One region of the Sphingobium sp. TomTYG75 genome, then DNA from elsewhere that is predicted to be linked to it. Evidence: predicted binding sites of a transcription regulator. Region 1 holds the regulator's gene; each other region holds the start of a gene.
The links. Region 1 encodes LexA, which represses DNA repair genes until DNA is damaged. Its sites were predicted from a motif close to GTTCCNCNCTTGTTCT; they were not measured.
Positions count from the first base shown of each region.

Region 1 (7,754 bases):
AACGACTGTCGATTTCGTTGATCAACCGCTCGGCATCCTTGCCCCCGGCCATTTTCAGCAGCTCGTCTACCTTCACTTCCAACCGGTCGTCATTCTCCTTGGAGGCTGGCGAGCCGACATAGAGGAAATAGGCCAAGCCCACGACCTGCCAGATCAGCTGGAGAAATTCCGACTGCCAATTCTCGAACGTATCCCGGCCCATCTCGATGGCATAGGCCGCCAGTTCAGGCACCTGCCCGTGCGTCTTTGCGTCATCCACATAGGCCCACCAGCCAAACACCCAATGACCCACGATCGACGCCAGAAAGAACAGGGCCGTGATCCAACCATAGGCGTAGCGCTTCATACCATCCTCCCTCATGTCACTCCGGAGGGACAACGCAAAAGCATGTAGCCGGTTCAGCCAGCTACAAACGCCGATTCCGATTGGCCCGGCGCGCTTCGCTGTTTATAGCCATGGTCCCATGATCCTCGTCATCGACAATTATGACAGCTTTACCTGGAATCTGGTCCATTACCTCATGGAGTTGGGCGCAGAGGTGGAGGTCGTCCGCAACGATGCCATTTCGGCAGGCCAGGCCCTCTCCAGCGGCGCCAGCGCCTTCCTGCTTTCGCCCGGCCCCTGCACGCCCAATGAGGCAGGCGTCAGCCTTGAACTCGTAGCGGCCGCCGCCGACGCGGGCGCACCCCTGCTGGGCGTATGCCTCGGCCATCAAGCGATCGGTCAGCATTTCGGCGGGCAAGTCGTGCGCGGCGGCCTGATGCATGGCAAGACCTCCCCAGTCACCCATGACGGCACGGGCCTTTTCGCCGGCATTCCTTCCCCCTTCACCGCGACCCGCTATCACTCGCTCATCGTGGATGGCATTCCACAAAGCCTCGTCGTGAATGCGACCAGTGAGGACGGCTCGGTCATGGGCTTCCGCCATCAAAGCCTTCCGATCCACTCGGTCCAGTTCCATCCGGAAAGCATCGCCACCGAATATGGGCATGAGATGCTGGCGAACTTCATGCGGATCGCCGGGATTCCGGTAAAGGAGCGCGCAGCCGCCTGATTTCGGTTTCCCGGCGGAGCGAACGAAGCACAGGGCTTAGCCATGTCATGCGCGAAAGACTTTCCCGCGCCCTCCCCTCGACTCCGACGCAGCGTCGTGATTAAGGCAAAGGCGATGACCCGCCTGCCCGATCCCGCAGCGCCATTGAGCGCAACCGAGGCCGCCGCCGCCTTCGACCTGTTGTTCGACGGCAACCTGCCAGAGGCAGAGATCGCCGCCTTCCTCGTCACCATGGCTCAGCGCGGCGAGTCTGCAACAGAGATCGCCGCCGCCGCCCGCGCCATGCGCGCGCGCATGATCCCCATCGCCGCCCCCGCAGGCGCAATCGACGTCTGCGGCACAGGCGGAGATGGCCACCACACGCTCAACGTCTCGACAGCAGTGAGTCTTGTGGTAGCCGCCGCCGGAGTGCCCGTCGCCAAGCATGGCAACCGCGCCGCTTCATCCAAGGCCGGGGCCGCCGACACGCTCGAAGCGCTCGGCCTCGATCTTGATCGCGTCGCCGATACGGCGGAGGCAACGCTGGCCGATCTCGGCATCTGCTTCCTCTTCGCGCAGAAGCATCACCCCGCGCTCAAACGCTTCGGCCCGATCCGCAAGGCCATCGGCCAGCGCACCATCTTCAACCTGATGGGTCCGCTCGCCAATCCTGCCGGTGTGCGCCGTCAGCTAGTCGGCATCGCCCGCCCCGCCTATGTTCCCATCTATGCCGAGGCGCTGGCGGAACTTGGCGTCGATCGCGCCATGATCGTTTCGGGTGATGAGGGCCTCGACGAACTGTCCCTCGCGGGCGGCAACGACGTCGCCGAAGTCACCGCGCAGGGCATCGTCGCAATGCGCCGCCTCACCCCGGCCGACGCCGGACTGCCTACGCACCCGGTTGAGGCGATACGCGGCGGTGACCCCGCTCATAACGCCGCCGCCCTGCGTGCCCTGCTTCAGGGTGAGCCGGGCGCCTATCGCGACGCCGTGCTGCTTAACGCAGCCGCTGCCCTTCTCGTAGCGGACGCCGTTACCGATCTGCGCGAGGGTGTCGAGGAAGCTGCCGAAACCATCGACCGCGGGCTTGCTAACGCGCTGCTCAATTGCTGGATTGCCTATAAATGACGAACAAGCTGATCGAAATCTGCGACACGAAACGCGAGGAAGTGGCCCGCCGCAAGGCAGCGATCACCGTCTCGACGCTCCACGCCCGCGCCGCCGAGCAGACACCCCCGCGCGGTTTCCGCCAGGCGCTCGACAGTGCCGCCCGCTCGGGCTTTGGGCTCATCGCGGAAATCAAGAAGGCCAGCCCCTCCAAGGGCCTGATCCGCGAGAATTTCGACCCGCCCGCCCATGCGCAGGCCTATGCAGCCGCTGGCGCCGCCTGTCTCTCGGTCCTCACGGACGAACCCTATTTTCAAGGCCATGACGATTATCTCATGGCCGCCCGTTCCGCCTGCGCGTTGCCAGTCCTGCGCAAGGATTTCATGGTCGATCCCTGGCAGGTCCTGGAAAGCCGCTCGCTCGGAGCCGATGCCATCCTCATCATCGCCGCCGCGCTGGACGACAATCAGATGGCGGAAATAGAGGATGCCGCGCTTGGCCTTGGCATGGATGCCCTCGTCGAAGTCCATGATGCCCATGAACTGGAACGTGCGCTCAAGCTCCGCTCGCGCCTCATCGGCGTCAACAACCGCGACCTGCGAGACTTCAGCGTCGATTTCGCCCGCACCTATGAACTGGTCGGCCAGGCCCCGGAAGGCTGCACCTTCGTCGCCGAAAGCGGCCTCGGTAGCCACGCCGATCTGGTGGCCATGTCCGAACATGGCGTCCGCTGCTTCCTGGTGGGCGAAAGCCTGATGCGCCAGCCCGATGTCGAAGCCGCTACCCACGCTCTACTTACCGGCGAATGAGCAAGCTCACCCATCTTGATGAGGACGGATCGGCCCATATGGTCGATGTTTCCGCCAAGGCCGTGACCGCCCGTGAAGCCATCGCCACCGGCCACATCGCTATGAGTGCCAAAGCTGCGGCCGCCATCGCTCAGGGTCTGGTGAAGAAAGGCGATGTTCTGGCCGTAGCGCGCGTAGCAGGCATCATGGCGGCAAAGCGTACCGCCGACCTCATCCCCCTCTGTCATCCCATCGCCCTGACCTCTGTTACGATCGACTTCGATCTGGAAACAGAGGGCGTCACCGTGACCGCTACCGCCAGAAGCGCGGGCCAAACCGGCGTTGAGATGGAAGCACTTACCGCTACCTCTGCCACGCTGCTGACCATCTACGACATGGCAAAGGCGCTCGATAAGGGCATGATCATCGGCAATGTCCGGTTGCTCGCAAAGTCGGGTGGCAAGTCGGGCGACTGGCGCGCCGAATGAGCCTGCTCCCGGTCGCGGAGGCTCAGGCGCGCCTGCTTGCGTTGGGCCGCCGCTTGCCGGAAGAGGACGCCCCGGTTTCCCACTGTGCAGGCCGATGGCTCGCAAGGGACATCTTTGCTCTGCGCGATCAGCCTTGGGCGGATCTATCGGCCATGGACGGTTACGCCATTCGTGCGGCAGAATGGCCTGGCCCTTGGCGCCTAACCGCTGAAAGCACGGCGGGCGGCTCCCTTCACTCTGCTTTGGCTCCGGGGGAATGCTGCCGCATCTTCACCGGCGCACCACTGCCGCCCGGCGCCGATACCGTCCTGATCCAGGAAGATGCGCAGCTGGACGGCCAGCTCGTGCATCCCCTCGGCTCTCCATTACCCACAGGACGAAATGTGCGCCCGGCGGCAAGCGACTTTGGCGCAAATCATCTATTGCTCCCTGCCGGTGCCGCATTGGGTCCCGCGCAGATTGCTCTCGCCGTTCTTGGGGGCCACGGAACCCTCCCGGTCGGCGCCCGTCCGCGCGTTGCCCTGATCTCTACCGGCAATGAACTCGTTCCCCCTGGAGCGCCCACGCCCTCTGGCCGCTTGCCATCCTCCAACGCGCCCATGCTGGCGGCCATGCTAGGTCAGGCAGGCGCGGAGGTGATCGACGTCGGCATCGTTCCCGACGATCTCGACGCAATGGTCCGGTCGCTCAAAGAAGCCGTCGGCGCCGACATCATCGTCTCGACTGGAGGCGCCTCGGTTGGCGATCACGACTTGGTGAGGCCAGCTTTCCAGGCGGCAGGCGGCACTCTGGATTTCTGGAAGATTCGCATGCGCCCCGGCAAGCCGCTCATGGCGGGAAAGCTGGGTGACACTCTATTCCTCGGCCTTCCCGGCAACCCGGTGTCCGCCTTCGTGACAGCGACGCTGTTCCTGCTGCCGCTCGTCCGGCACATGGCCGGAGCCGCCAGCCCGCTCCCGCGTACAATGATCGCGGAACTCGCGGCCCCACTTCCAGCGACAGGAGAGCGCGACGACTATCTTCGCGCCTACCTCACTGGTGCTGGGTTGGTCTCGGTTACCTCGCAGGACAGCGCCGCTACCGCAGCCCTGGCTCAAGCGGACTGCCTGATCCTTCGACCGGCCAACTCACTCCCGGCTGCCGTAGGCGACAAGGTAACCATCGTTCCGCTCTGACAATGAGAAAGGGGCCGCAAAGCGGCCCCTCCCCTTGATCCAACCAAACGTAGATCAGCGCTGCTGCTTGCTGTGATCGCTCTTGTCCTTGCGGCTTTCGCCCATTTGACCCTGGCGATTTTCCTGCTGCTGCTGACGCCCGCCCTGGCTTGAGCGGTCACCACCTTGCTGGCGGCGCTGTTTGTCCTGATCGTTCTGGTTCGCCATCTTACTCTCCTATTCACCCTCTTTGGGAAGGCCGCTACTGAACGGCTGTGACGCGGGTCCGTTCCTTTCGTTACGCTTGGCGCAACCCTGCTTGACTTGCCTCCTTACGTTTCCTATGCGTTCTCCATCCGTTCCATGGAGGATAAGTCGGCATGCTGACGCCCAAGCAACAGGAATTGCTCAGCTTCATTCAAACTCGGCTCGAGGAAGGCGGGGTTTCGCCTTCGTTTGAGGAGATGAAGGAAGCGCTCGATCTTCGATCGAAATCCGGGATTCACCGGTTGATTAATGCGCTGGAAGAACGCGGATTCATCCGCCGCCTGCCAAATCGGGCACGAGCACTGGAGGTTTTGAAACTTCCTGAAGCGATGCATCGCGCTCCTAAGGTCGCAGCGACACCCAAACCGCAACTGTCGGCCAAGCCCCCGGTCGCAGCCAATGACGTGATCGACATCCCCCTTCACGGGCGGATTGCCGCAGGCGTTCCGATCGAAGCCATGGAAGGACAGAATATGCTGTCCGTTCCTGCGGCTCTACTGGGTGCCGGAGACCATTATGCTCTTGAGGTTTCGGGCGATTCGATGATCGATGCGGGCATCCTCGACGGCGACTTTGCACTGATCCAGCGCACTGAAGTCGCGCGCGAGGGGCAAATCGTGGTCGCACTGATCGAGGATAGCGAGGCGACGCTGAAATATTATCATCGCCAGGGACCTAAGGTCAGGCTCGATCCGGCCAACAATGCTTATGAGCCGCAAATCTACGATTCGCAGCAGGTGCGCATTCAAGGAAAGCTGGCTGGTCTGCTGCGACGGTACAACTGATCGGATCGGCGGCGAGCCGGAAGATAGGAAGGCCGGGCGACCCACGGATGTGCGTCGCCCACTGTTTTCCCGGTTCGCACGGTTCCTCCATCAAGATCGATTGCCAGCCCGCCGGTATGTGCCAACAACCGCCGGTCGGCTTTCAGCCAGCGGGGCCGACACCATGGCGGCAGGCGGCGGTCAGCGATAACGATGTCGGCGCGCGCGCAATCGCGTGCCAGGATGTCCTTGGGTACGACAACCCCGCTTCTCGTCACCAATAGCTGCCATATGCGCCCTCCTCCGGTTAGGGCCACCATGCACAAGTCCATGGAACAACGCGCCTCGGGCAAGTCTGCAAGAGCGCCCAGCGGACCTCCATAGCCTGCACTCTCTGCAATCATATCGCGGACATAGTCTCCGGCCCGTTCGCGCAGAATAGCCATGCCGCCGTCTTGCCCGCGAACGGCCACATGGCGCCCATCCGCTGTAACCAGAATGTCGGGGGGCGAACTCATCATAATAATGGCCATCCCCAGCGTCACGGGGACCATTCCCGCCCACCGCCAAGCGCTTCGCCACAGCAGGCACCAAAGGCCGCCCAGCACGATGATCCCGAAAATCACGTTGGACACCGAGGGCGCAGTGACGATCGCCCAAGGACTTGCCGCCACCCAATGCGCGATCAGCAACAGCACGTCGAGCGCGCGGGAGGTCAGCCACCAGGCTGGAGCACCCAGACCGGCAACATCCAGCAGCAGGGCCAACGCTTCCAACGGCATGACGACAAAGGTCGTCAGGGGAATAGCCACAAGGTTTGCAAAAGCGCCTATCATCCCGGCCTTGTGAAAGTGGAACAACGCGATCGGCGCCAGAACCATTTCCACCGCAAAGCCGGAGAGAAGCAGGACGGCAAGGTGGCGACCCAGTCGCCGAAGCGCTGGCTCGTCACGGGATGCCGCGAACGCCCGAAAGCGGTGATGTTCGCCCAAGGCAACAATAGCGATAACTGCGGCGAAACTCATCTGGAAGCTTGGCCCCGCCAGCGCCTCTGGCCATGCCAACAGAACCACCAGTGCACCGGCGGCTATCAGCCGCAAGGTGATGGCTTCGCGCCCAAGCGCAAGCCCTCCCAGCACCAGCAGTGCCGCGACGCAGGATCGAACCGTCGGCACTTCCGCGCCCGTCAGCAAAGTATATCCCAGGCCCGCCAGCGCACCACCGGCCGCAGCGATCAGCATCAACGGCCAGTCCAACGCCGCACGTCGGCTGAGTGCCATGATCCGCATCAGCAGGAAAATGACCGCGCCGATGAGGGCGGTGACGTGCAACCCGCTGATCGAGAGCAGATGGGCAAGACCGCTGCGGCGCATCGCGTCGGCGTCCGCCTCGCTGATCGCGCCCTGATCCCCCGTCGCCAGCGCTGCGGCGATCCCCGCTCCGTCGCCATTTGCATTCTTCAATATATGCGCGAAAAGACGATTGCGCAGAGGCGGCGCCTCCGTTGATGGTCGTAGCACGACGATGGGCTTGAGCGCGCGTCCTGTTGCCCCAATCCCCTGAAAATAAGCGCGACGCGAAAAATCATAGCTGCCGGGCAGGCTCGCTTCGGCAGGAGGCATCAACCGGGCGCGAAAGCGAATGATGGCACCTTTGCCAACCCCTGCGGGTAGGTCCGCCGCAGCTATGTTCACCCGGATCAGGGAAGGCAGCGCAGGCATGTCGATCGGACGGATCGATACGCGACTCATCTGCTGCGCGGGCACCGTGTCGGCTGACCTGACTTCGCCAGTCACTTCCACAAATGCGGCACGCGGCAATGGGGTCGTGCCGACAATCAGGGCTTTCCCCCATATCAACAGGCAACCTGACGCAGCAAGCAGACCGCCCAATATGATCGCATGGCGTATCCGGCCGCCCTCCGGCAACATCAGCCCGCCACTCGCAATCGCAATCGCGCAACAGCAAAAAGATAGCCATGTCAGCTGGTTAGGTAGAAAGAACCAAGCCGCTATGCCCAATCCAAGGCCCACCGGCACCCAAAACGCAAGTTGCTCCCGCTCAGCCTCCAGTGCCTGTTCCAAGCGCGCGAAAAGCTGATGGCCGCTGCGCCTTATTATCGGCGCAACGGACGTTTGTCGTGGCTCAAAAG
Region 1 covers NZ_BSRE01000001.1:2,283,200-2,290,953, reverse strand. The annotation lists gene ACYU81_RS11620 (DUF6766 family protein) at 1-361, opposite strand, end outside; gene ACYU81_RS11615 (anthranilate synthase component II) at 465-1,055, shown strand; gene trpD (anthranilate phosphoribosyltransferase) at 1,170-2,162, shown strand; gene trpC (indole-3-glycerol phosphate synthase TrpC) at 2,159-2,950, shown strand; gene moaC (cyclic pyranopterin monophosphate synthase MoaC) at 2,947-3,417, shown strand; gene ACYU81_RS11595 (molybdopterin molybdotransferase MoeA) at 3,414-4,592, shown strand; gene ACYU81_RS11590 (hypothetical protein) at 4,647-4,799, opposite strand; gene lexA (transcriptional repressor LexA) at 4,952-5,623, shown strand; gene ACYU81_RS11580 (ComEC/Rec2 family competence protein) at 5,584-7,754, opposite strand, start outside.

Region 2 (7,754 bases), 590 kb from region 1:
ATCGGCGCTTTCCTATATCGAAACGCTGCTGTCCCTGCTGCCCTTCGGCCTCGCCATGGCGGATCGCGATGGTCGGGTGCTGTTCCTCAACAATGCCTTCTCCCGCGCGGCGGGACTCAAGCGTAGCGAACGGCCGAGCTATCCCGGTGATCTGGTCGTGCGCGAGGATCAGGCAGCGGTTGCCGACGCCGTGCGCCGCTTTGCCGTTGGCCCGCAAATGTCAGGCGATATCGCCATCAGGCTGCGCAACGAACCGGAGGAGCCGACGGCGCTGAGCCTGGCGGGCGTCCGGGGCCTTGGCGAGGCGGCGGTGCTGCTCAGCCTCAAGGATAATAGTGAGGAAAGCAAGCTCAAGCGGCAGGTCGCGCAGGCGACCAAAATGCAGGCGATCGGCCAGTTGGCGGGCGGCGTCGCGCATGACTTCAACAATATCCTGACCGCGATCATCGGCCATTGCGACCTGATGCTGATGCGCCATACGCCGGGCGACAGCGACTATGACGATATTCAGCAGATCAAGTCGAACAGCAATCGCGCGGCCGGGCTGACGCGCCAGCTGCTCGCCTTTTCGCGGCAACAGACACTGCGTCCGCAGGTGCTGCAACTGCCCGACATCGTTGCCGACGTCTCCAACCTCTTGAAGCGCCTGCTGGGTGAGAGCGTGAAGCTGGAGGTGAGCCACGGCCGCAACCTGGGCGCGGTGCGCGCTGATCCGGGGCAGCTGGAGCAGGTGATCGTTAACCTGGCGGTGAACGCGCGGGACGCGATGCCGGAAGGCGGCATCCTCAATATCCAGACCTATGCGGTTCCGGCCGGCAAGGTACGCGAGATGCGGCAGGAGATATTGCCTGCCGCCGATTATACCGCGCTGCGGGTGTCGGACATGGGGCTTGGCATCCCGCCCGACATTCTTTCCAAGATATTCGAGCCCTTCTTCACTACCAAGGAACTGGGTAAGGGCACGGGGCTCGGCCTCTCCACCGTCTATGGCATCGTCAAGCAGTCGGGCGGCTATATCTTCGCCGAGTCTGAAATTGGCCGGGGGGCGAGTTTCGTTATCTACCTGCCCGTCTATCAGGGCGCGGACATGGAGCAGGCGATCCCCGCCAAGCTGCCCATCAAGCGCAGCGAGACATGGGGCACGGGCACGGTATTGGTGGTCGAGGACGAGGATATGGTCCGCGCCGTCGCCGAACGCGCCCTTTCGCGTCAGGGCTACAAGGTGCTGACCGCCAATGATGGCGAGCAGGGGCTGGAGGTGCTGGCGAGCGGTGAGAAGATCGACCTGCTGATTTCCGACGTGGTCATGCCCAATATGGATGGCCCGTCCATGGTCGCGCGGGCACGGGATACGCATCCCGACCTTCCCGTGCTGTTTATGTCGGGCTATGCCGAGGAGCAACTACGCAAGTCGATCGACCTTGCCAATGTCGCCTTCCTGCCAAAACCCTTTTCCGTCAGTCAGTTGGCGGAGGCCGCGCGTGACGCGCTGGCCATGGGCGCAGGGGTGGAATGAACTTCTTGAACGATCAGGCGTTTATGCTGGTCCGCGCGCCGATGATAAGATAGCGAGCGTAACGAAATAGGGGATCGCACATGTCGGACGGCAAGACCATCCTGGTGGTCGAGGATGAAGCGATGATCGGCATGATGCTGGAAGATTATCTCGAAACATTGGGATATCGCCTATATGCCATTGCCGTGTCGGTGGACGAGGCGTGCGACCATGCGCGCAAGGGCGGCTTCGACGCGGCATTGGTGGACTGCAATCTGCAGGGTGAGAAAAGCTGGCCGGTCGCGGACCTGCTGGCGCAAAGCGGCATCCCCTTTATTTTCGCGACAGGCGGCATGGCTGATGACGTGCCATCAGGACATTCGGATCGGCCCACTTTGGCAAAACCTTATACGATTGGCGCCGTTGAGCGGGCGCTGACGAAGGTTCTTTCCGCCTAAATAGGAAATTTCCGTTCCCCTCTTGTTCTTTGAGAACAAAGGGGATACATGGTGGCCAAGGCGCCACTTAATCGGCGCTTCCGCTTGACAGGGGATAGGCCGATGACAGCAATGCTCTCACTCATCGATTCCAAGAAGACAGGGACAATGGACAGACAGAAAGCATTGGAAGCGGCCCTTTCCCAGATTGACCGCGCCTTCGGTAAAGGTTCGGCCATGAAGCTGGGCAGCCGCGAGAAGATCGAGATCGAGGCGATTTCGACGGGATCGCTGGGGCTCGACATCGCGCTTGGCATTGGCGGTTTGCCACGCGGCCGCATCATCGAAATCTATGGCCCGGAAAGCTCAGGCAAGACCACGCTGGCGCTGCATGCCATTGCAGAGGCGCAGAAGACCGGCGGCGTTGCGGCTTTCGTCGATGCCGAGCATGCCCTCGACCCCGCTTATGCCAAGAAGCTGGGCGTCGATATTGACGAGTTGATCGTGTCCCAGCCCGATACCGGTGAACAGGCGCTGGAAATCGTCGATACGCTGGTGCGGTCGAACGCCATCGACGTGCTGGTGATCGACTCCGTCGCGGCGCTGGTGCCCCGTGCGGAAATCGAAGGTGAGATGGGCGATAGCCATGTCGGCCTGCAGGCGCGCCTGATGAGCCAGGCGCTGCGCAAGCTTACCGGCTCGATCTCTCGTTCTAAGTGTCTGGTGATCTTCATCAACCAGGTGCGCATGAAGATTGGCGTCATGTACGGCAATCCGGAAACGACGACGGGCGGCAACGCGCTCAAATTCTATGCGTCGGTTCGCCTCGACATCCGCCGTACTGGCCAGATCAAGGATCGCGACGATATCGTCGGCAACGCGACCCGCGTGAAGGTGGTGAAGAACAAGGTGGCGCCGCCGTTCAAGCAGGTGGAATTCGACATAATGTATGGCGAGGGGATTTCGAAGATCGGCGAGATACTCGATCTGGGCGTCAAAGCTGGCGTGGTCGAAAAGTCGGGCGCCTGGTTCTCCTACGACTCCGTCCGCATTGGCCAGGGTCGTGAGAATGCCAAGACCTTCCTCAAGGAAAATCCCGAAATGGCGGAGCGCCTGGAAAAGGTGATCCGGGGCAAGACCGAAGAGGTTGCCGAAGGAATGATGACCGGACCCGAAGCGGAGGATGATGGCGAATAAGCACGGCTAATGCCTGCGGCCGGATCAGCCGCAGGATAGCCGCGCGGCTCTGCTCGCCTTTCGTTTCACGCACTGAAAAGGCCCGCCCGCGCATTTTCGCGGGGCGGGCCTTTTACCGTTATAGAAGGGCGAGGCTTGCTCAACAGGGCCAGATGAACATTGATCAGCGGCTAGGGCTCACCATTCCTGCCGGTTTGAGGTCGGAGGGCGGATTTTTGGCGTGGGTCCGCTGGCGCCTTTTGCTCTGCTCGACGGCGAGCTTTTTCTTGAGCCGTACGCCCTGAAGACCCCAGTCTCCGAAATGTACGGCAGCCAGGAATATGAGGAGGCCGTTCATGAACAAGGCGATGGTGAGAGGCAGCGCGAGAAAGACGTCGAGTATTTGTTCGGTCGGCGTTTCCACAGGCCCCACCCGGTCGATCCCGAACAGGGCGAGGCCGTCTTCAAGGGAATGACCATCCCATTCTCGCCGGAAAAGCCATTCGCCTACCTCTATCGCCAGAATGGTCGGGGCGATGAGCATGGCGGCGAGGCCGATCATGACCATCGCTTCGCTCAAGAGCTGTACGCCAAGAGAGGGGAGGCGGCGCTTGGTTACAGGATCATGCACCTGCCTTTCGGGCGCTGCGGATTGCGATATCTCGATCGGTCTCACAGTGGATGACGAAGGCGGGTCCGAAAATCCGTATCGATCCAGCTTGGCCAACATTCGGGGGTTCAACTGAGACTTGCAGCTATCCTCGATGAATTTCTGCTGCTCTATCGTCAGCTCCTGCCGGAAGCTGTCGGATTGCCCCTTTCTGATCCGCAGGGCATCTGAATCCGATCTGTCATATTCATGGCCGGGAATGCCCTGGGCGAGTTCCAGTGCCTTGAGCTTTTCGAAGGATGAGTTTTCCACCGCATATCCAAGAGCACGGCTATTGACCGGCTCATCCAGAAAACTGAGCATCGTTTCGACTTCTACCTCCGTTTGAAGCAGTAGATCCTCATAATATATGATGTGATGATCATGCCGTTCGAGGCCATTGGCCCAGCTATTCATATATTTAATATAGTGCGGCAGGCCCCTATTCTCATCCATGAGAAAATCATCAACGCTGCCTTGAAACGACATCTTGTGCCGAGTCACATGGTGATAGTCGGAAATGAGTACGGCCCGCGGATCCCGGATCAGGAATATGATGGGAAGGCGGCCGGGCAGGGTTGGTTTGAAGCGCAGATGAGTGGAAGGGATCAGGGGGAAAGAGGCCTCCTCTGATCTCCGGACAAAGGCCGGTATGCCGCGCACCGGATCCAAGTCGAAATTGGGAGCAAAGGTGAACATGCTCTGGGTCGTAATGGGCGGATATGCACGCGACGCGAGGAAATATTGCGCCAGGATAAACCTGAGCCAGGTCCTGCCCGACTTCGGGTAGGAGGCGAGGAGCGCAGTCGCAGCGCTGGAAACAAGACGCAGGCTGCGAGCCGAAGCGATACGGCGCGCCAGAATGAAGGGCGCATGAGCCAGCGAAGCGATGTGGGGCGTGTCCATCAACACAGATTAGCTTGGCAGAAAGCCGGGTGTGAAACTTTTCCGGATGATGGCCAATGTGTGTAAGAAGCTGAAACCATCCTCCCTTTTTTTCTGATGGCAGCCAAGTTGATTGACAGGGGGTGCGCTATCGCCGAAAAGAACATATAGAGAACATTCTATGGTGGATTCGGTGAACAGGCTTGCAGCCCTCAGGCGGCACATTGCATCACTGGAAGGGATTCCGGCCGTCAAAACAGATGCGCGTATTGCGACCGGACATGCGGCTTTTGATCAGGCATTGCAGGGTGGCCTTGCCAGGGGTCGGGTGCATGAATTGTTCGGGAATGCTGAAGATGAGGGCGCCACTGCCGGTCTTTCCCTGATCCTTGCCCATCTTGCGGCGCGTGAGGCTCCTCTGTTCTGGTTGCGCCTTCCAGATGGAACGGCGGGACAACCTTATGGCCCGGGGCTTTCCGCGCTTGGAATAGATCCAGCCCATTTGCTGATCGGCGTGATGAAGGATGAGGCGCTGCTGCTGCGCGCGGCGGTCGATGCGTTGCGATGCCCGGCGCTGGGCGCGCTGGTCATCGAATTGCGCGGGCGCGCGCCGCTGCTGGACTTGACCGCGAGCCGCCGTCTGGCGCTGGCGGCGGAGACGTCGGGGGTTACCGCCTTCGTGCTGCGGATTGGTGGCGATCCGGTGCCGAGCGCGGCGGAGACACGGTGGCGGGTGGAGGCTGCTCCATCCGTGCCGTTGCCGGGCAATGCGCCGGGCATGAGCGCCTTCTCGCTTCACCTGTTGCGCCGCCGTTCGGGGGCAGACGGCATGACATGGCGGATGGTGTGGAATGCCGAGCGGGGAGATTTTGGAGAAGAGTGCGATGAACGCCATGAGCATGGATGGGCAAGCGGAGGACACGCTGACGAGGCGGCGCTACCTGGCGCTGTGGTTCCCCTTCCTGCCGGTCGATCGGCTGCGCATCGCGCGGCCTGACCTGTGGCAGGTGCAGGCCGGCGCCGCGCCGGTCGCCATCGTGGAGGCCGTGCGCGGGGCCATGCGCCTTGTGACGCCGGATGCCGATGCGCTGGCGCTGGGCCTGAACGCGGGCATGACGCTGGCCGATGCGCGGGCGCAAGAGCCTGACCTTGTCAGCTTCGAAGCGGATCATCATGCTGATCAGGATTGGCTGGAGCGGCTATGCGATGGGTGCGCGCGCTATACGCCTGCGGCCGCGATCGATCCGCTGCATGGGCTGATGTTGGACATCACCGGCTGCGCGCATCTGTGGGGCGGGGAGGACGCCTTGGCGCGCGAGGCGGTGGAGCGGTTCGAGCGGCACGGCATGGAGGTGCGCCATGCGATAGCGGGCACGCCGGAGGGCGCGCATGCATTGTGCCGCTTTTCCGCAGGGCCAGCGCCTGATGAGGAGGCCGCGCTGCGCCGCTTGCCGGTCGAGGCGTTGGAGCTGGAGCAGGAGAGCGGGGTGGCGTTGCGGCGCGCGGGGCTGCGCACCATCGGCGATCTTGCTGCCCGGCCTCCAGCGGCGCTGGCCGCGCGCTTTGGCGAGGAGGCGGTCGATGTGTTGCACCGCCTGCTAGGGCTGGGCCATCGCCCGCTTAGCCCCCGCCGCCCGCGTCCTGTCCTGCGGATCGAGCGCCGCTTCGCAGAGCCTGTAGGCAGCACCGCCTATGCTTTGCAGCGGGTCGAGGAGATGGCGGCCGAAGCGGGCGAGCGGCTGACCGAGCGGGGCGAGGGCGGGCGGCGGTTCGAACTGTTGTTCTTCCGCACCGATGGTCTCGCCTTTCCGCTGCGGGTGGAAACCGGCCTGCCGGTGCGGGATGCGCCTGCGATCATGCGGCTGGTGCGGGAGCGGATCGGCAGCCTGTCCGATCCGCTCGATCCCGGCTTCGGCTTCGACATGCTGCGCCTTACCGTGCCGCAGACCGAGCCGATGGCCGCGACCCAGTTGGCGCTGGAAGGGGGAGAGGCGCGTCGCGAGGAAGCGGTCGCGGCGCTGGTCGACCGGCTGTCCGTCCGCGCTGGCCGCAACCGCATCCAGCGATTGGAGCCGCGCGACAGCCATATTCCCGAGCAGGCGCAGCTTGCGCTGCCTGCGATCGAAAGCCGCACACCGTCCAGTTGGCCGCGTCAAGGAGAACCCGGCGATCCGCCGATGCGCCCCATTCATCTGTTCGACCCACCCCAGCCGATCGAGGTGGTGGCGGAGGTGCCAGACGGCCCGCCCCATCATTTCCGCTGGCGACGCAGCGCGCATGAAGTGACCCGCTATGAAGGGCCGGAACGGATCGCGCCCGAATGGTGGAAGGCGAAGGACGGTGCGCTGGCGGGCGAAAGCACAGGCATGACGCGCGACTATTACCGGATCGAGGATGCGCGCGGCCGCCGCTACTGGATTTTCCGCCATGGCCTTTACGGCACGGAGGCGCGGCATCCCGGCTGGTACATCCACGGCCTGTTCGCATGAAGCGCGGCAAGGGGCCTGATCCGTCCAAGCCCAAGTCGATGGATCGGCGGGAATTGGATGCGGTGGAAGCGGTGCGGGAAAGCGCGCGGATAAAGGAAGCACGACCTCCTCCGCCGCGCAGGGCTGGGTCCGCTTTTGCAGAGTTGGTGGCCGCCACCAACTTTTCCTTCCTGCGAGGCGCGTCCCATGCCTCGGACATGGTGGGGCAGGCGATCGACCTCGGCCTAAAAGGACTGGGAATCGCCGACCGCAACACGGTCGCGGGCGTGGTGCGGGCATGGTCTGCGCTCAAGCGCGCCCCCGAAAAGGCGCGGACCCGCTTGCTGGAAGCAAAGAAGGAGGCTGGGCAGCCGCTGGAACTGACTGAGGAAGAGGAGCAATCGTGCCAAACCGACCTCAAACTTGTTGTCGGCGCACGACTGGTCTTTTCCGATGGCACTCCGGACATCGTCGCATATCCCTCGACCCGGCGTGGCTGGGGGGAACTGACCAAGCTGCTGACGGTGGGTAATTTGCGATCGATGAAGGGCAACTGCATCCTCACCTATGAGGATCTGACCGCCTATCTCGATGATCTGCTGTTGATCGTCCTGCCGTCCTCCACCGCCACAAAGCAGGCGGCC
Region 2 covers NZ_BSRE01000001.1:1,697,390-1,705,143, forward strand. The annotation lists gene ACYU81_RS08600 (hybrid sensor histidine kinase/response regulator) at 1-1,516, shown strand, start outside; gene ACYU81_RS08605 (response regulator) at 1,597-1,953, shown strand; gene recA (recombinase RecA) at 2,056-3,129, shown strand; gene ACYU81_RS08615 (sulfotransferase domain-containing protein) at 3,293-4,663, opposite strand; gene ACYU81_RS08620 (ImuA family protein) at 4,824-5,639, shown strand; gene ACYU81_RS08625 (Y-family DNA polymerase) at 5,536-7,131, shown strand; gene ACYU81_RS08630 (error-prone DNA polymerase) at 7,128-7,754, shown strand, end outside.
Region 2: the regulator LexA is predicted to act here: its motif matches at 4,803-4,818, upstream of ACYU81_RS08620 (ImuA family protein).

Region 3 (7,754 bases), 390 kb from region 1:
AGCGCGATCCGCGCGGCCGTCCCGCCATCTACGACCGCTTGCCCGCCGATCTGCCCCGCCTCATGCCCATCGGTCGTCTGGACATGACCACGGAGGGGCTTCTGCTCCTCACGACCGATGGCGAATTCAAACGGCAGATGGAATTGCCCGCGACCGGCGTGCCGCGCACCTATCGCGCCCGCGCCTTTGGCGAAATCAGCCAGGCCCAGCTTGAAGACCTGTTTATGGGCATAGAGATTGACGGCATTCGCTATGGCCAGATCGAGGCCAATTTGGAACGCCGCACCGGTCGTAACCAGTGGATCGAAATGACCCTGACGGAGGGCAAGAACCGCGAAGTGCGGCGCGTTCTGGAGCATCTGGGCCTACAGGTGAGCCGCCTCATCCGCACCAGCTATGGCCCCTTCCATCTCGGCGAACTCGCGTCGGGCGCGGTGGAGGAAGTGCGCCAGCACGACCTTATCGTCTTCCGCAAGAGCTTGAAGACGCCCAAATCCTGAAGCTAAACCCGTTCGCCCTGCGCTTGTCTTAGGGCTTTCCTTCTGCACGGACGCCAATCATGAGAATCATCGCAGGCCAATGGCGCGGCCGCCCGCTGGCAGCTCCCAAGGGCGACGCCACTCGTCCCACGGCCGACCGTACGCGCGAAACGCTCTTTTCCATGCTCGTGAGCCGTATCGGATCATTTGAAGGGCTGGCCGTCGGCGATTTCTTCGCAGGATCGGGCGCCTTGGGCTTTGAAGCCCTGTCCCGTGGCGCGGCTAGCTGCCTCTTCGTCGAACAGGATCAGGCGGCTCTGAATGTGATCCGCGCCAATGGCGACAAGCTCGGCATCCGGCCCGACATTCGGCAGAGTAGCGTGCTCTCACTGGGGCCAACGCCGAAACCGCTGGACCTCATTTTCATGGACCCGCCTTACAATAGCGGTGCAGGCGTCGTAGCTCTCGACAAGTTGAGCCGTCTGGGCTGGACCGGCCCCGCGACCTGGATCAGCATCGAAACCGATCGCCGCGAAGATGTGGAGGTCAAGGGTTTTGTCGTGGACGCAACCCGAGACGTGGGCAAGGCGCGCATTACTCTGTTAAGAGCGATTCCCTCTCCCCTTTAGGGGTCGATGAGAGGCGCGTGACTCTCAACGAGGCTAGGGAGAGGGGAACCCCCCAAGCTCCCCACCCATCAATCAAGCCGCTTCAGCATCCTCATAAGCCTGCGCTTCCTTGCCAATCAGTATCTCGGCCAAGAACCAATAGGCCTTGCCCCACGCTTCCAACACAGCGTCCGTGGCAACTTCCGCGCCCAGAACATCGCGGATCGCGGGCAGCAGCGCTTCGGCAACCTTGGGATAATGTTCAGCCTTCACTCCGGTTTCGATGTGCCGCTGCACCATGCGCTCGACCGCGCCAGTCAAAGCCTGCAACTTATCGATATTCTCGGCATAGCCCAGGATCGCCGCAGCCAGACGCTTGGGCTGTTCGCCGCTGTCCTGCGCCGCCTGATCGAACATGTCCTTGATCGACGCATCCTGGAACAGGCGCGCATACATGGCGGTCGTGATCTCCACCCCATGGCTCCGCAGCGCGGGAGCGGTTGCCTTGACGATGGCGATGGTTTCAGCGCTGAGCTGGCTCATATATGCACCCCTTTGAAATAAAGACTCGGTAAAGACGCCTTTACGGTACATCTTTAAACATGTAAACCAGCTACATGTTTGATCTGCAAACCCCGTTCAATTAACGCATTCCCTCATGCAATTGACCCGCCACACCGACTACGCCCTGCGCGTCCTCATCCATCTGGCCGTCACGCCAACAGGTCGCGCAACCATCCCTGAGGTCGCCGACGCCTACGCTCTTTCGCGCAATCATTTGATGAAAGTCGTCCACCACCTCGGCCAAGGCGGGTTCATCCTAACCCAGCGCGGCAGAGGCGGCGGCTTCACCCTGGCCCGGGCTCCTGAAGCAATCAGGCTGGGCGATGTCGTCCGTCACACCGAACCGGACATGAACCTGGCAGACTGCGCAAGCTGCGGCCTCCGCGCCGCTTGTGGCCTATCGAGCATTTTGAGGGCCGCAACTACAGCTTTTCTGGCAGTGCTCGACCAGCAAAGCCTGGCGGACGCCGCCAAAGACAGAACCGGGCTGGCGGCGCTTATTGCCGCCCTGCCCGCTTCTGTCTCTCCGGTCAGCGATGCCTGCGCGCCATCTTCTTCGAACGCGGCGCCTCGCCTGGATTGATGCAGCTATCCTGTACCGTGCGACTGCATAGCGGATAGTCCTTACCGCCTGCAGGCGGAGGGGTCATGTTGCCGCCAACGGTGACCGGATTAGCCGAACTGCCCACAGGCGCGGCAGGGTCCTTGGGCATGCCCGGCGTTGCGGGCATCATGCCAGTGTCAGCTGGAACCTCTCCAGTCGGCTGACCAGCATTGGGATCTGCCGCTGTTGCAGGGCTCGCAGGCGTAGCCGGATCTGTAGGCATGCTATCAGTGGCTGGGGGTTGGGCCGTATTGTCCGGCACACCCTGAGCGATCGCAATGCCAGTAGCGCCGGTGGTAAAGGCCAGCATGGCGGCACTCGCAAGCATGATCGATTTCATGGGTAATCCTTTCCTGTTCATCACCCCGTTCTGCCTCTTGGCGGGTAGAGAACCAGATCGGTGACGCACGCGTTCCGATATCGGCGACGAACTGTGGCTCTGCTGCTACCAGGCGAATGTTCCCTCGTTGGAACCGCTTGGCCTTGACCTAACGACACCACGAGAGGCCGAGGGGATATCGAAGGTGAACACTGTGGCCTTCCCCCTTGCATGATTCCTCTTTTGTTCTCATAGATTGCCATCAATCGCACGCGGCCAAGCCCTTGCTCCCTCTATCCATGCTCCCTAGTTGTTGACCATGACCCTTCCCGCTCCCTCGCCTGATGATCCGCCCTATCTTCAGGGCCTCAATGAGCCCCAACGGGAGGCCGTCCTCACTGCCGAGGGTCCGGTTCTTGTTCTGGCGGGTGCCGGAACGGGCAAGACGGCTGCGCTGACCGCACGACTGGCGCACCTCATAGCTACGCGCCGCGCCTATCCGTCGGAAATCCTGGCGGTCACCTTCACCAACAAGGCCGCGCGCGAAATGCGCGAGCGTGTCGGACGCATGATCGGTCCGGCGGTGGAAGGCATGCCGTGGCTCGGAACATTTCATGCCATCGCTGCCAAAATGCTTCGCAGACATGCCGAATTGGTCGGCCTGCAATCCAACTTCACCATTCTTGATACAGACGATCAGCTTCGGCTGATGAAGCAGCTGATCCAGGCTGAAGGGATTGATGAAAAGCGCTGGCCAGCGCGGCAGTTGGGTGGCTTGATCGATCAGTGGAAAAATAAGGGGCTGACGCCTGACGAAATCAGCGCCGGAGATAGCGAATCTTACGCAAATGGGCGCGGACAGAAATTATATGCTGCCTATCAGGCCCGCCTTCGCGATGTAAATGCCTGCGACTTCGGCGACTTGCTGCTCCATGTGCTCACCATATTGAAGCGCCACCGGGATGTGCTCGAAAGCTATCAGCAGCGGTTCCGCTATATCATGGTAGACGAGTATCAGGACACCAACAGCAGCCAGTATCTCTGGCTCCGTCTGCTCGCTCAGCAGCGCAAGAATATCTGCTGCGTGGGTGATGACGACCAATCCATCTATTCGTGGCGGGGCGCGGAAGTCGCTAACATCCTGCGATTTGAAAAGGACTTCCCGGGCGCCAAGATTGTCCGCTTGGAGCAGAATTACCGATCCACACCTCATATTCTGGGCGCCGCTTCCGGTGTGATCGCCGAAAACGGCAACAGGCTAGGCAAGACGCTGTGGACCGACATCGACATCGGGGAGAAAGTCCGCGTCATCGGCGTTTGGGACGGGCCAGAAGAGGCTCGCCGCGTCGGCGACGAAATCGAGGCGATCGAGCGCTCCGGACGATCATTGGAAGATGTGGCCATCCTCGTCCGGGCACAGCACCAGACCCGCGAATTTGAAGATCGATTCATTCAGATCGGCCTTGCATATAGGATTGTGGGCGGCTTCCGGTTTTACGAGCGGGCTGAGATCCGCGACGCGCTTGCCTATCTTCGCCTCGTCAACCAACCGGCCGACGATCTGGCGTTTGAAAGGATCGTCAATGTTCCCAAGCGTGGCTTAGGTGACAAAGCCGTGGAGAAACTTCACCGCCTTGCTCGGGCCGAGGCTATACCCTTAGCGCTCGCTGCTGCACGAATTCTCGATACCGACGAAATGACTCCGCAAGCGCGCCGCAGCCTTGGCGCCTTTATCGGTGATTTGGCCCGCTGGCGCGACCGCGCGACCCAGCTTCCCCATGCCGAACTCGCGCGCCAGATACTGGATGAAAGCGGCTACACGGCGATGCTTCAGGCGGAGCGCACAGCCGAAAGCGCAGGCCGCCTCGAAAACCTCAATGAACTTACCCGCGCCATGGAGGAATATGAAACGCTGGGCGCGTTCCTCGAACATGTGTCGCTAGTCATGGACAATGACGCGCAAGCCGAGGAACGGAAGGTCACGATCATGACCATCCATGCGGCAAAAGGGCTCGAATTCGACACCGTCTTCCTGGCGGGCTGGGAAGAAGGTATTTTTCCTTCTCAACGAGCGTTGGACGAAGGCGGTCTCAACAGTCTGGAGGAGGAACGTCGGCTCGCCTATGTGGCGATTACTCGCGCTAGGAAGCTGTGCGTCATCCTTCATGCCGCGAACCGGAGAATATATGGCCAGTGGACCAGTTCTATCCCGTCACGGTTCGTAGGAGAGCTACCTCCTGAACATGTCGAGGAGGAAAGCAGCATGGCGGGCGGTGCATCCCTTTGGCGTGCCAACTGGTCTGAGCGCGCCGATCCCTTCTCCAACGTACAACGAGGTAGCGGGCGTGGCCCAGGCTGGCAGCGGGCGCAACAAAGTGGCCAGTTCTCCCGTGACCCCGTGCGGATCGTGGAAGCTCGCGCGTCGGCGGTATCCCTCGGCAACAAGGGTCGAGATGATATGCACTTGGGGCTGCGCGTATTTCACCAGAAATTTGGTTACGGCACGATTGCGGAGATCGAGGGCAACAAACTCGAGATCGATTTTGAAACGGCTGGCCGTAAGCGCGTGATGGATAGCTTCGTGCAGCCAGCTTGAACTTGACCAAGTCAGTTTCCGTGCCGCTCATACGCGTCAACTATCCGCTTGGTCGGCGTTTTTAAAATATCTCGTCGGTTTGCTGGAGTAGCTTCACTACCCCTGCGCCCTCCGCCTCCACCACCTGCCGAAGCACGACGGACGAGGGCGAGATAGCATGATCGTTAGAGCGGAGGAAACGCTCGCAGGATTGGAGCAAACGTCGTCGATCTTCTGTCCTTGGCAATGATGTGGGTCTCCTCCCCCATCACTTCCTCGCTGCCTAACGGAGATTGGCATATTGGATGTGGTGTACGTCGATGCCGAGGAGTTATGCCAGCTGGCATGGCACCGGAGAAGCAATTTGCTGATGACTAGCGACAGTCTATCGCGACAAGGAAGATTGGTGGAGCCTAGCGGGATCGAACCGCTGACCTCCTGCATGCCATGCAGGCGCTCTCCCAGCTGAGCTAAGGCCCCATCGTTGCGCGGCATAATACCGCATCCCAATGGATTGGGCCATGTCCGGCTTGGAGCCGTCGGCCGATATAGGATGCCAAGCACCCGCTTGATAGCTTCCGGGCTATACAGGTAAGGCTTGGACCGTCCGGAAAACTGGTGGAGCCTAGCGGGATCGAACCGCTGACCTCCTGCATGCCATGCAGGCGCTCTCCCAGCTGAGCTAAGGCCCCGTTACCAGTGTCAGCGCCGCTTGGGTCCGGCGCTTCGGAGGTCGCTGCCATTAGGAGGCAGCAACTTCCTTGGCAAGCACAAAATTACTTAATTGTCGTCGTCGCCGTCGTCGGCGGCGGCATCCACGCCGAGGTCGTCGTCACCGCCCAGGTCAACGTCATTGTCCGGCGAATCGCCATCATCATCGACATCCAGATCAAGATCCAGATCGTCATCTGCCGTCTCCAGCTCCCCGTCGGCGGTTTCGATAACCTTCTTCGGCGCTTCCTCGTACGGCAGCGGCTGCTTCGACTTCAGGACCGGTTCGGGTTCCCAAGCGGTGTTGCAGTTGATGCAGGAGACCGGGTCATCCTTGCCCAGGTCATAGAAGCGCGTGGCGCATTTCGGGCAGGTACGCTTCGTGCCCCATTCAGCCTTGACCATGTCCGGCCTTGTCCTTCTTACGAGTGCTTCAACGAATATCACGCGGCGCGACCATGTCGCCCGCGAAGCGACGGGCGCCTTGCCATAGCGGAACCGCGCTGTCAAAAGCCGGGCGCAATTTTTCAGTTTCCTGACAAACGGATTGACCCGTGACCACTTCTTCCGATCAGCCTCTTCCCATGACCTTCTCCAGTGCTCCTCCCCTTGCGGGCAGTGTAAGGGTGCCGGGTGACAAAAGCATTTCGCATCGTTCACTCATGCTCTCCGCACTGGCCGTTGGGGAAAGCCGCGTCGAAGGCCTGTTGGAGGGAGAGGATGTGCTGGCCACTGCCGCAGCAATGCGTGCGATGGGCGCGCATATCCAACGAGACGATGATGGCATCTGGCACATTCGGGGCGTGGGCGTGGGCGGATTGCTGCAACCCCAAACAGCTTTGGACATGGGCAACAGTGGCACGTCGACCCGCCTCCTCATGGGCCTGGTCGCAAGTCATGGCATCACTGCGACTTTCATCGGAGATGCATCGCTGAGCAAGCGCCCGATGCAGCGCGTCACCGAGCCGCTGTCCCATATGGGCGCCAGCTTCACCACCAGCCCCGGACACCGGCTGCCGCTCACCATGCGGGGCGCCTGCCCGGCTGTGGCGCTTGATTATCGCCTTCCCGTCGCATCAGCGCAGGTAAAGTCCGCGATCTTGCTGGCGGGTCTGAATACCCCCGGGGTCACGCGCGTCGTCGAGCCGGTTCCGACTCGCGATCACAGCGAGCGGATGCTCAAGGGCTTTGGTGCTGACCTGGACGTAGAAATCGATGCTGATGGAACACGGATCATCACATTAAAAGGCGAGGCCGAACTTCGTCCCCAAGCCATCACCGTCCCCGGCGACCCCTCGTCGGCAGCCTTCCCCATGGTCGCCGCGCTGTTTGTCCCCGGCTCGAAGATTACCATCGAAAATGTCGGCCTGAATGCCACCCGGGCAGGATTGATCGATCTGCTGCGCGAGATGGGGGGCGACATCGTCATCGAGAACCCGCGCGAAGTCGGCGGGGAGCCAGTGGGAGACATCGTCGTCACTGCATCCCACCTGACGGGCGTCGAACCAGACCCCGCCCGCGCGCCCTCCATGATCGATGAATATCCGGTCGCCTTCATCGCGGCCGCCCTTGCCGAAGGCCGTAGCACCTTCCGAGGTCTTGAAGAATTGCGGGTGAAGGAATCTGATCGCATCGCCACTATGGCGGCGGGCCTTCGCGCCATCGGCGTGGGAGTGGAGGAACTGGAAGACGGCATCGTCATTGAGGGAAGCGGAGGTACGCTCCTGCCCGGCGGCGGCCCCATCGCGACCAAGCTGGATCATCGTATCGCCATGAGTTTTGCGGTGGCCGGTCTTGTGTCCAAAAGCGGTGTCACCGTCGATGACATGCGCCCGGTCGCGACCAGCTTCCCCGGCTTTACCGCGCTCTTGCAAACACTCGGCGCGATGGCGTG
Region 3 covers NZ_BSRE01000001.1:2,672,416-2,680,169, reverse strand. The annotation lists gene ACYU81_RS13580 (pseudouridine synthase) at 1-500, shown strand, start outside; gene rsmD (16S rRNA (guanine(966)-N(2))-methyltransferase RsmD) at 560-1,108, shown strand; gene ACYU81_RS13570 (globin domain-containing protein) at 1,181-1,630, opposite strand; gene ACYU81_RS13565 (Rrf2 family transcriptional regulator) at 1,746-2,234, shown strand; gene ACYU81_RS13560 (Fe-S oxidoreductase) at 2,182-2,595, opposite strand; gene ACYU81_RS13555 (ATP-dependent helicase) at 2,894-5,170, shown strand; tRNA gene ACYU81_RS13550 (tRNA-Ala) at 5,554-5,629, opposite strand; tRNA gene ACYU81_RS13545 (tRNA-Ala) at 5,766-5,841, opposite strand; gene ACYU81_RS13540 (TIGR02300 family protein) at 5,930-6,265, opposite strand; gene aroA (3-phosphoshikimate 1-carboxyvinyltransferase) at 6,445-7,754, shown strand, end outside; gene ACYU81_RS13530 (CBU_0592 family membrane protein) at 7,752-7,754, shown strand, end outside.
Region 3: the regulator LexA is predicted to act here: its motif matches at 2,809-2,824, upstream of ACYU81_RS13555 (ATP-dependent helicase).

Region 4 (7,754 bases), 170 kb from region 1:
CCTCTGTTGAGGTCGTGATAGAATTTAAGAATGGCAGGATTGCTTCTTTGACGGCTTTATTAACTTCGCAGAATACCTCAGTGCAATCCGCCTGAGTGATAAAATAAGGGTTCTGCCTTGTGGAACCGCTGAAGCTATCCGAGATAGAAGAAATAATATCTGTGTAACGAATCTTTGAGGATTGATGTGTATATATGGAATGAAGAAACGACTCCGTGAAATCGCTTATGTGACTATCTTGGTATGACGATTGCTGCTGCTGTGACGACAGCATAAAATATATTTTGCTAAATTGAGAATTGGATTTTACGTATTCCTCAAATTCTTCACGGCCTTTGATATAGTTTACGCCGGACTGGCATGCATCTACAATCTTGATAAATAAGTTTGGCGTTAGGCCCCTCGCCAGCGAGTCCAATTCCGTATTTGATAGTGATGTAGAATTTTGTTTAGATCTCGTAAAATCTCCTAAGAGAAACCGAAACTCATCGCTTAAGAATGCTCCGTGTCCGGAGTAGTAGAATAAAAGTTCGTCGATTGCCTTGCCTTTGAGGCTATCGACGAAATCTGATATTTGTTCCTTTACAACCGCACTGCTATGCCCGTCTGCGATGTGCAAGATGTTGCTGTCGAATTTTCCAGTCGCCTTGACCAAATTATGGATTGCGGCACTGTCGTTCGTACACCCCGGCAGTGGAGACAGTTCTCCAGAATAATTGCTCACCGTGAGTATGATCGCTGCGTTTTCCAAATTGCCCCCTCTGGTCAATGCTGCATGTAGCTATTCCGCTGCCACCGCTTCCATTCCCAACAGTGGCGCCAGATAACGTCCCGTAAAGCTACGAGAATTTTTCGCAACTTTTTCCGGCGTGCCTTCGGCGACGACTTCACCGCCTTTCACGCCGCCCTCCGGCCCCATGTCGATGATCCAGTCGGCGGTCTTGATGACGTCGAGGTTATGTTCGATCACGACCACGCTGTTGCCCTGTTCGACCAGGGCGTGGAGGACTTCGAGGAGTTTGCGGACGTCTTCGAAATGGAGGCCGGTGGTGGGTTCGTCCAAAATGTAGAGGGTCTGGCCGGTGGCTCTGCGGGCGAGTTCCTTGGCGAGTTTGACGCGCTGGGCTTCGCCGCCGGAGAGGGTCGTGGCTTGCTGGCCGACCTTTATGTAGCCGAGGCCGACTTCGGCGAGCATGGCCATCTTGTCGCGGATCGGCGGGACGGCCTTGAAGAATTCCACCGCATCCTCGACGGTCATGTCGAGCACGTCGGCGATGCTGTGGCCCTTGAACTTTACCTCCAGGGTTTCGCGATTGTAGCGCGCGCCGTGGCAGACGTCGCAGGTGACGTAGACGTCCGGGAGGAAGTGCATTTCAATCTTGAGCAGGCCGTCGCCGGTGCAGGCTTCGCAGCGGCCCCCCTTCACATTGAAGCTGAAGCGACCGGGTTTGTAGCCGCGCGCCTGGCTTTCGGGGAGGCCCGCGAACCAGTCGCGGATGTTGGTGAAGGCCCCGGTATAGGTGGCCGGGTTGGATCGGGGGGTGCGACCGATGGGCGACTGGTCGATGTCGATCACCTTGTCGCAATGTTCAAGGCCGGTGACCTTGTCGTGGGGGCCAGCGACGATGCGCGCGCCGTTCAGGGTGCGGGCGGACGCGGCGTAGAGGGTGTCGATGGTGAAGCTGGACTTGCCCGATCCCGATACGCCGGTGATGCAGGTGAAGGTGCCGAGCGGGATCGACGCGGTGACATTTTGCAGATTGTTGGCGCGGGCGTTGTGGACGGTGAGCCTCTTGCCATTGCCCTTGCGGCGCTTTGGCGGGACTTCGATGCGGCGGGTGCCGTTGAGATAGTCCGCGGTCAGGCTGTCGCGGTGGGCTAGCAGTTCGTTGAGCGTGCCTTGGGCGACGATGGTGCCGCCGTGGACGCCTGCGCCCGGCCCCATGTCCACGATATAGTCGGCCATGCGGATCGCGTCCTCGTCATGCTCCACGACGATGACGGTGTTGCCGAGGTCGCGCAGGCGTTTCAAGGTGATGAGCAGGCGGTCATTGTCGCGCTGATGCAGGCCGATGCTGGGTTCGTCGAGGACGTAGAGGACGCCCGACAGGCCGCTGCCGATCTGGCTGGCGAGGCGGATGCGCTGGGACTCGCCGCCCGACAGGGTGCCGCTGGTGCGGTCGAGGTTCAGATAGTCGAGGCCGACATTGTTGAGGAAGCCGAGGCGCTCGACAATTTCCTTGAGGATGGCTTTGGCGATCTGGTTCTGCTGGTCGGTGAGGTGCGCGGGGAGGGTGGAGAAGAAGCCGAGCGCGTCCACCACCGAGCGGCGGGTGGACATGGAGATGTCCTCACCCGCGATCTTGACCGCGCGGGCTTCGGGTTTGAGGCGGGCGCCGTGGCAGGTCTCGCACGGCATGGCGGTTTGATATTTGCTCAGTTCCTCGCGCATCCAGGCGGAGTCGGTCTGGAGGAGGCGGCGGTTGAGGTTGCCGATGACGCCTTCGAAGGGTTTTTTGACCTCGTAGGATTTTTTGCCGTCGACGAAGCGCAGGGTGACGGGCTTGCCTGCGGTGCCGTGGAGGATGATGATTTTTACCTCCGGGGGGAGGTCGATCCACGGGGTTTCCAGGTTGAAGCCGAATTCCTTGGCGAGGGAGCCGAGGACTTGCATGTAGTAGGGGCTGGGCGGGTTGGATTTGGCCCAGGGGACGATGGCGCCCTTTTTGAGGGTCAGGTGTTCGTTGGGGACGACGAGTTCGGGGTCGAATTCCTGGCGTTCTCCGAGGCCGTCGCAGGCGGGGCAGGCGCCTTGGGGGGCGTTGAAGGAGAAGAGGCGGGGTTCGATTTCCGGGATGGTGAAGCCGCTGACGGGGCAGGCGAATTTTTCAGAGAAGACTATGCGGTTGTCCGGGATGCCGGCGTTTTTCATTTTTCCGGGTGTTGCTCCCCTCTCCCCTGAAGGGGAGAGGGAGTCGATGGTGCCGTCAGCCAAATCCACATAGGCTAGGCCGTCGGCGAGCTTTAGGGCCTGTTCGAAGCTGTCAGCTAGGCGGGTGGACATGTCCGGGTCCACGGCTAGGCGATCGACCACGACTTCGATGTCATGCTTGTATTTCTTGTCGAGGGCGGGGGCGTCTTCGATCAGGACCATTTCGCCGTCGATGCGGACGCGGGTGTAGCCTGCCTTCTGCCATTCCAGCAGCTCTTTCTTATACTCGCCCTTGCGGCTGCGGACGACGGGGGCGAGGAGGTAGAAGCGGGTGCCCTCCGGCAATTGCATGACGCGGTCGACCATCTGGCTGACGGTCTGGGCGCTGATCGGTTCTCCGGTCGCGGGGGAGTAGGGGACGCCGACGCGCGCCCAGAGGAGGCGCATATAGTCGTAGATTTCGGTGACCGTGGCGACGGTGGAGCGCGGGTTGCGGCTGGTCGTCTTCTGTTCGATCGAAATGGCGGGGGAGAGGCCGTCAATATGCTCGACATCGGGTTTCTGCATCATCTCAAGGAACTGGCGGGCGTAGGCGGAGAGGGATTCCACATAGCGGCGCTGACCCTCTGCATAGATGGTGTCGAAGGCTAGGGAGGATTTGCCTGAGCCGGACAGGCCGGTGATGACGATCAGGCTGTCGCGGGGTAGATCGACGTCCACGCCCTTGAGGTTGTGCTCACGCGCGCCGCGTACGGAAATTGTGGTCAGACTCATGGGGCGTGTTGTTCCAGATTTGTTCTTTGGGGGCAAGGCCGTTGCCGGGCTATGGGCGCGGATATGGGATAGCAGGCGGCGGCTCGCAAGCGGCCCATGCTTTCCAGCGCGAGCAGGCGGCGGGTCACCGAAAGGTAGAGCGATATTAACCGATCAGGTGTATAAGGGCCGCGACGGGAAAGCTGCGGCGGTGGCGTCTCGACTTCTGTAGATATGAGAGATCCCGGATAGCCCGACAGCATCCCGGATACGCCCCCGGCCGTCCCTTGCGCCGGGGGCGTTTTCTTGTTCGGTCAATTTCGACGAATGATGTTTTACGCTACGTCAACAAGGCTTTTTGGGATCGACAGAGGCAGCTGGCCTGTTTAAATCTGCGCCCTGCCGGAAGGACTGACGGGTCCCAGCCTTCGCGGCTTTATCGCGGACCAGGTCGCCTGAAGAGCGACGAGTCCCAAGCAGTTCAATCGAAGGGGGACCATCATGACATTTTTTATCAATCGCACCGGCGGTGCCATGCTGGCGGCACTGTCTGCCACCGTGTTGATGGGCGCGGCGGCGCAGGCGAGCGTTATTCCGTTTGAATCCAACGGCCGTACGATCGATGTGCGCTATGACGATCTGGACCTGTCGAAGAAGTCGGGTCAGCAGGAATTGAATGCCCGCATCCGCCGTGCTGCGGTGAAGGTGTGTCCGGGCCGGACCATGCAGGATTTGCGGTCGTGCCAGATCGCGGCGGTGGATCATGTCCGTGAGCCGGTCGCCATCGCGATCGCCAAGGCGCAGGGTCAGGATGCGAGCCGCTTTGCCGAGGTGGGCAAGGATAAGGTGCCTGGCGCGGGGAATTGAGGCTTTGCGTTTGAGGGGGGAGGAGTGATCGGCTCTTCATCGCTGGCGTTGCGCTGGCCCACCCCCTAACCCTTCAAACGAGTCACGTGCCTCGTTTGAACGCTTGCGGGAGGGGGGACATTGAGCGCTGGAGGATGCTCTGGGAACCGGCCATCGGGACTGGCCGTTGATCCTGCGTGGCGCGCGAAGGCCGCGCCGAGGAGAGCAAGATGAGCGACAAGACCGATATTCGTCCCAATAGCCGTGAAGAAGCGCATGATGAGCGTCCCACGGATGCGCAGGACCATGCCGTCACCCCCGAGGAGCAGCTGGAGGAAGGGTTGATGGACAGTATGGATGCGTCCGATCCGCCGTCGGCCACCAAGCCGGGCGACCATGGCGATCCGGTTCCTTCGTCGGGATTTCACGAAGAAGAAGATGAGGATGAGAAGGCTGGGCGATAGACGGCGGCGATATTGGTGATATGATCCATGGGCGAGGCGAACCGGATCGGCGGTGGCCGGGCGGTTCGCCAAGCGCACGACGCTGCAAGGTGAGAGGAGCCTTATTGATGCCGACTTCCGCTACTCCCGCGATCGAACGCATTGCCCGGGTGCTGGCCGGACGCCAGCTGAGCCTGAATGGCGAGGGCGATGATCCCCATGCGGCGGGCGCGGTGGATGCGAGTTGGCAAAACTATCTGGATGATGCCTATGCTATCCTGCACACGCTGCGGGAGCCCGATGAGCAGATGGCGCAGGCGGGTGATGTCGCGGTGTGGCGCAGCATGATTGGCGCTGTGTTGGAGCGGCGAGCCTGACGCAGCGATTGGCGGGGCGGCCTGCCCATGCCATAATGGGCGGATGAGCGGCCCTGCACTGAAGATCAAGATACAGCTTTATTGTGGTGACGAGATCGCCATGGGGCCGGGCAAGGCCGACCTGCTGGATGCGATCGCCAGCGAGGGGTCGATTTCGGCGGCTGGGCGGAAGCTGAAGATGAGCTATCGGCGCTGCTGGATGCTGGTGGACGTGATGAACCGATGCTGGTCCGCGCCGCTGGTGGCGACGTCGAGTGAGGGCGCGGTGCTGACGGAGCTGGGGCTTGGCGTGCTTGCCCAATATCGCGGGTTGCAGAAGGCGGCGGCGAGTGCGGCGGGGCGGTCGCATTGGCCTGACCTTGCGCGCGAGTTGCGGGGCGAGCCGTTGCCGGTTCAGTCGGAGGAGTGAGGAGGATGCGTCGGCACTTGGGCATTGCGTAGGATGCCGGGGGTGGCGTGGTTTCGCGGGTTCTCAACGGGATGTTGCTTAAGGTTTTGCGTTTTGGGGCGTGGCTGGTGGCCGCGCCCTATTTTGGTTCACGCGGAGGCGCGGAGGGGTCAGGCGTCAGCTTTGTCCTTGAGGCGAGGCTTGGGAGCTGGATAGAGGTTAAGTCTGGGGCGCTCGCTTCGCCTTCTGATTGTGCTTCCGTATCGCTGCCGTTCCGCGTGATATATTTTCACGCGGAGAACGCAGAAGGCGCAGAGGGAGGGTTTGCGGCTTGCCGTTGCTTGAGGACCCGATGCTCTTTGGTAAGGGGGCTTTGCTGCCTCCTTTTATCGCTTTCACAAAAATTACATGTTGCGACGCACAAGGAAAAGTGATTCCCTGTAGTTGTCGGCAGAACCGGCGCTTAAGCTTACAGTAACCATGTTGGGCGCATGTTCTGCTGATCGACTTGAAGTCGGAGGGCAAGAGCATGGGCACCAATGCAAGACCGGCTGACGGGGCAATCACCCTGGCTGAATTGCGCGAATTCGCCAGTTTCCCGTCTGCCACGCAGCGCTATATCCGCCGGTCGCTGGACATCGGCCTCCACCGCCGCGACGCCATGAAGCTATGGTCGCGCGACATGGTGGAGGAAGCGAGCATCCGCGCGCAGGCCCGCATTTACGGGCGGCTGGATGAGATCAAGGCGCGGGTGCCCGACGACAGCGGGCTGGACCAGATGGAGCCGTTCATGGCGCCTTTGGTGACGATTTCGGCTTTCGATTTGGGGCAGGACAGGCTGAGCAGCTTTTCGGCCTACCGGTTTTTGTATGAACGGCTGTTGGGGGCGGGGGCCAGGCCGTGGTTGCCGGGCGCGTTCTGCGCGGCGGCGAGCTTGCCGCATCTGCATCCTGAGAAGCGGCGGGCGCTGTTGCAGTCGATCAGCGAGGCGGCGGCGACGGCGGTGGGGTGGTCTAACCGGGAGCCGACCTTCTATCCGGAGTGGGTGGAGAAGGTGGATATGAGCAAGGCGAATTGAGCTTTTGCTGGCGTTCCTCCGGGGGAGGGGCGATATGATTGAAGCGAGGCGGTGGCGGCCGTGAGGATTGCCGCACCTTTGAAATGTTATGCTTCGATCGCCGCTTGACCGCAGAGGCGAATGCCATAGCTTTGCACCGGCTTTTTTTGAGGGTCTGCGATGTCCTACGCTCTGTCCGCCCGGATGACCTTCGACAACATGCTCGGCAGCCTCGATCACCTTGTCGGGAAAGCTATCGATTCTGGGATGACGGATGATGTGCTCGCGGCGAGACTGACCGACGACATGTTTCCGCTGGAGATGCAGTTTCGCGTGGCTCTGAACCAAGTACTGCTGGCACTGAATCAAGTCGCCGGGCAGAGCGTCCCACTCGAAGTTGTATCGTATAAATCACTCGCGGAGGTTGCCGAACGCATTGCGGTGGTTCGATCGCTAAACGATCAAGCAGTCCCCGCTGGTTGGGCAGACGCCGACACAGTCGTCGATCTCACATTGCCCAATGGCATCCGCTTCCTTATGTCGTCGGAGGAGGATATTCGCGACTGGATCATGCCGAACTTCTACTTTCACGTAACAATGGCATATGCATTGCTGCGCAACGCGGGATTGGACATCGGCAAGATGGATTTTCTGCCGCATATGGAGCGCCATAAAGCTTTGCCTGCGTAGCAGAAGCGGTTCCTCTGGCGGTTCAGCTGACTCTCGACGGATTCTGGACCAGTTATCCATTCACGATCGTACCGCCGTTGGGGTGGAGGACCTGGCCGGACATGTAGCTGCCGTCCTCGCACGCCAGGAAGAGGAATGCGGGGGCTACTTCGTTGGGTTGGCCGGGGCGGCCCATGGGGACTGACTCGCCGAAATGTTCGAGCTTTTCCGGGCTCGCGCCGCCCGAGGGGTTGAGCGGGGTCCAGATCGGGCCGGGGGCTACGGCGTT
Region 4 covers NZ_BSRE01000001.1:2,116,273-2,124,026, forward strand. The annotation lists gene ACYU81_RS10775 (caspase family protein) at 1-751, opposite strand, end outside; gene uvrA (excinuclease ABC subunit UvrA) at 782-3,706, opposite strand; gene ACYU81_RS10785 (UrcA family protein) at 4,187-4,552, shown strand; gene ACYU81_RS10790 (hypothetical protein) at 4,762-4,995, shown strand; gene ACYU81_RS10795 (hypothetical protein) at 5,103-5,351, shown strand; gene ACYU81_RS10800 (winged helix-turn-helix domain-containing protein) at 5,395-5,760, shown strand; gene ACYU81_RS10805 (hypothetical protein) at 6,269-6,817, shown strand; gene ACYU81_RS10810 (DUF1993 family protein) at 6,977-7,486, shown strand; gene ACYU81_RS10815 (SDR family oxidoreductase) at 7,539-7,754, opposite strand, start outside.
Region 4: the regulator LexA is predicted to act here: its motif matches at 3,717-3,732, upstream of uvrA (excinuclease ABC subunit UvrA).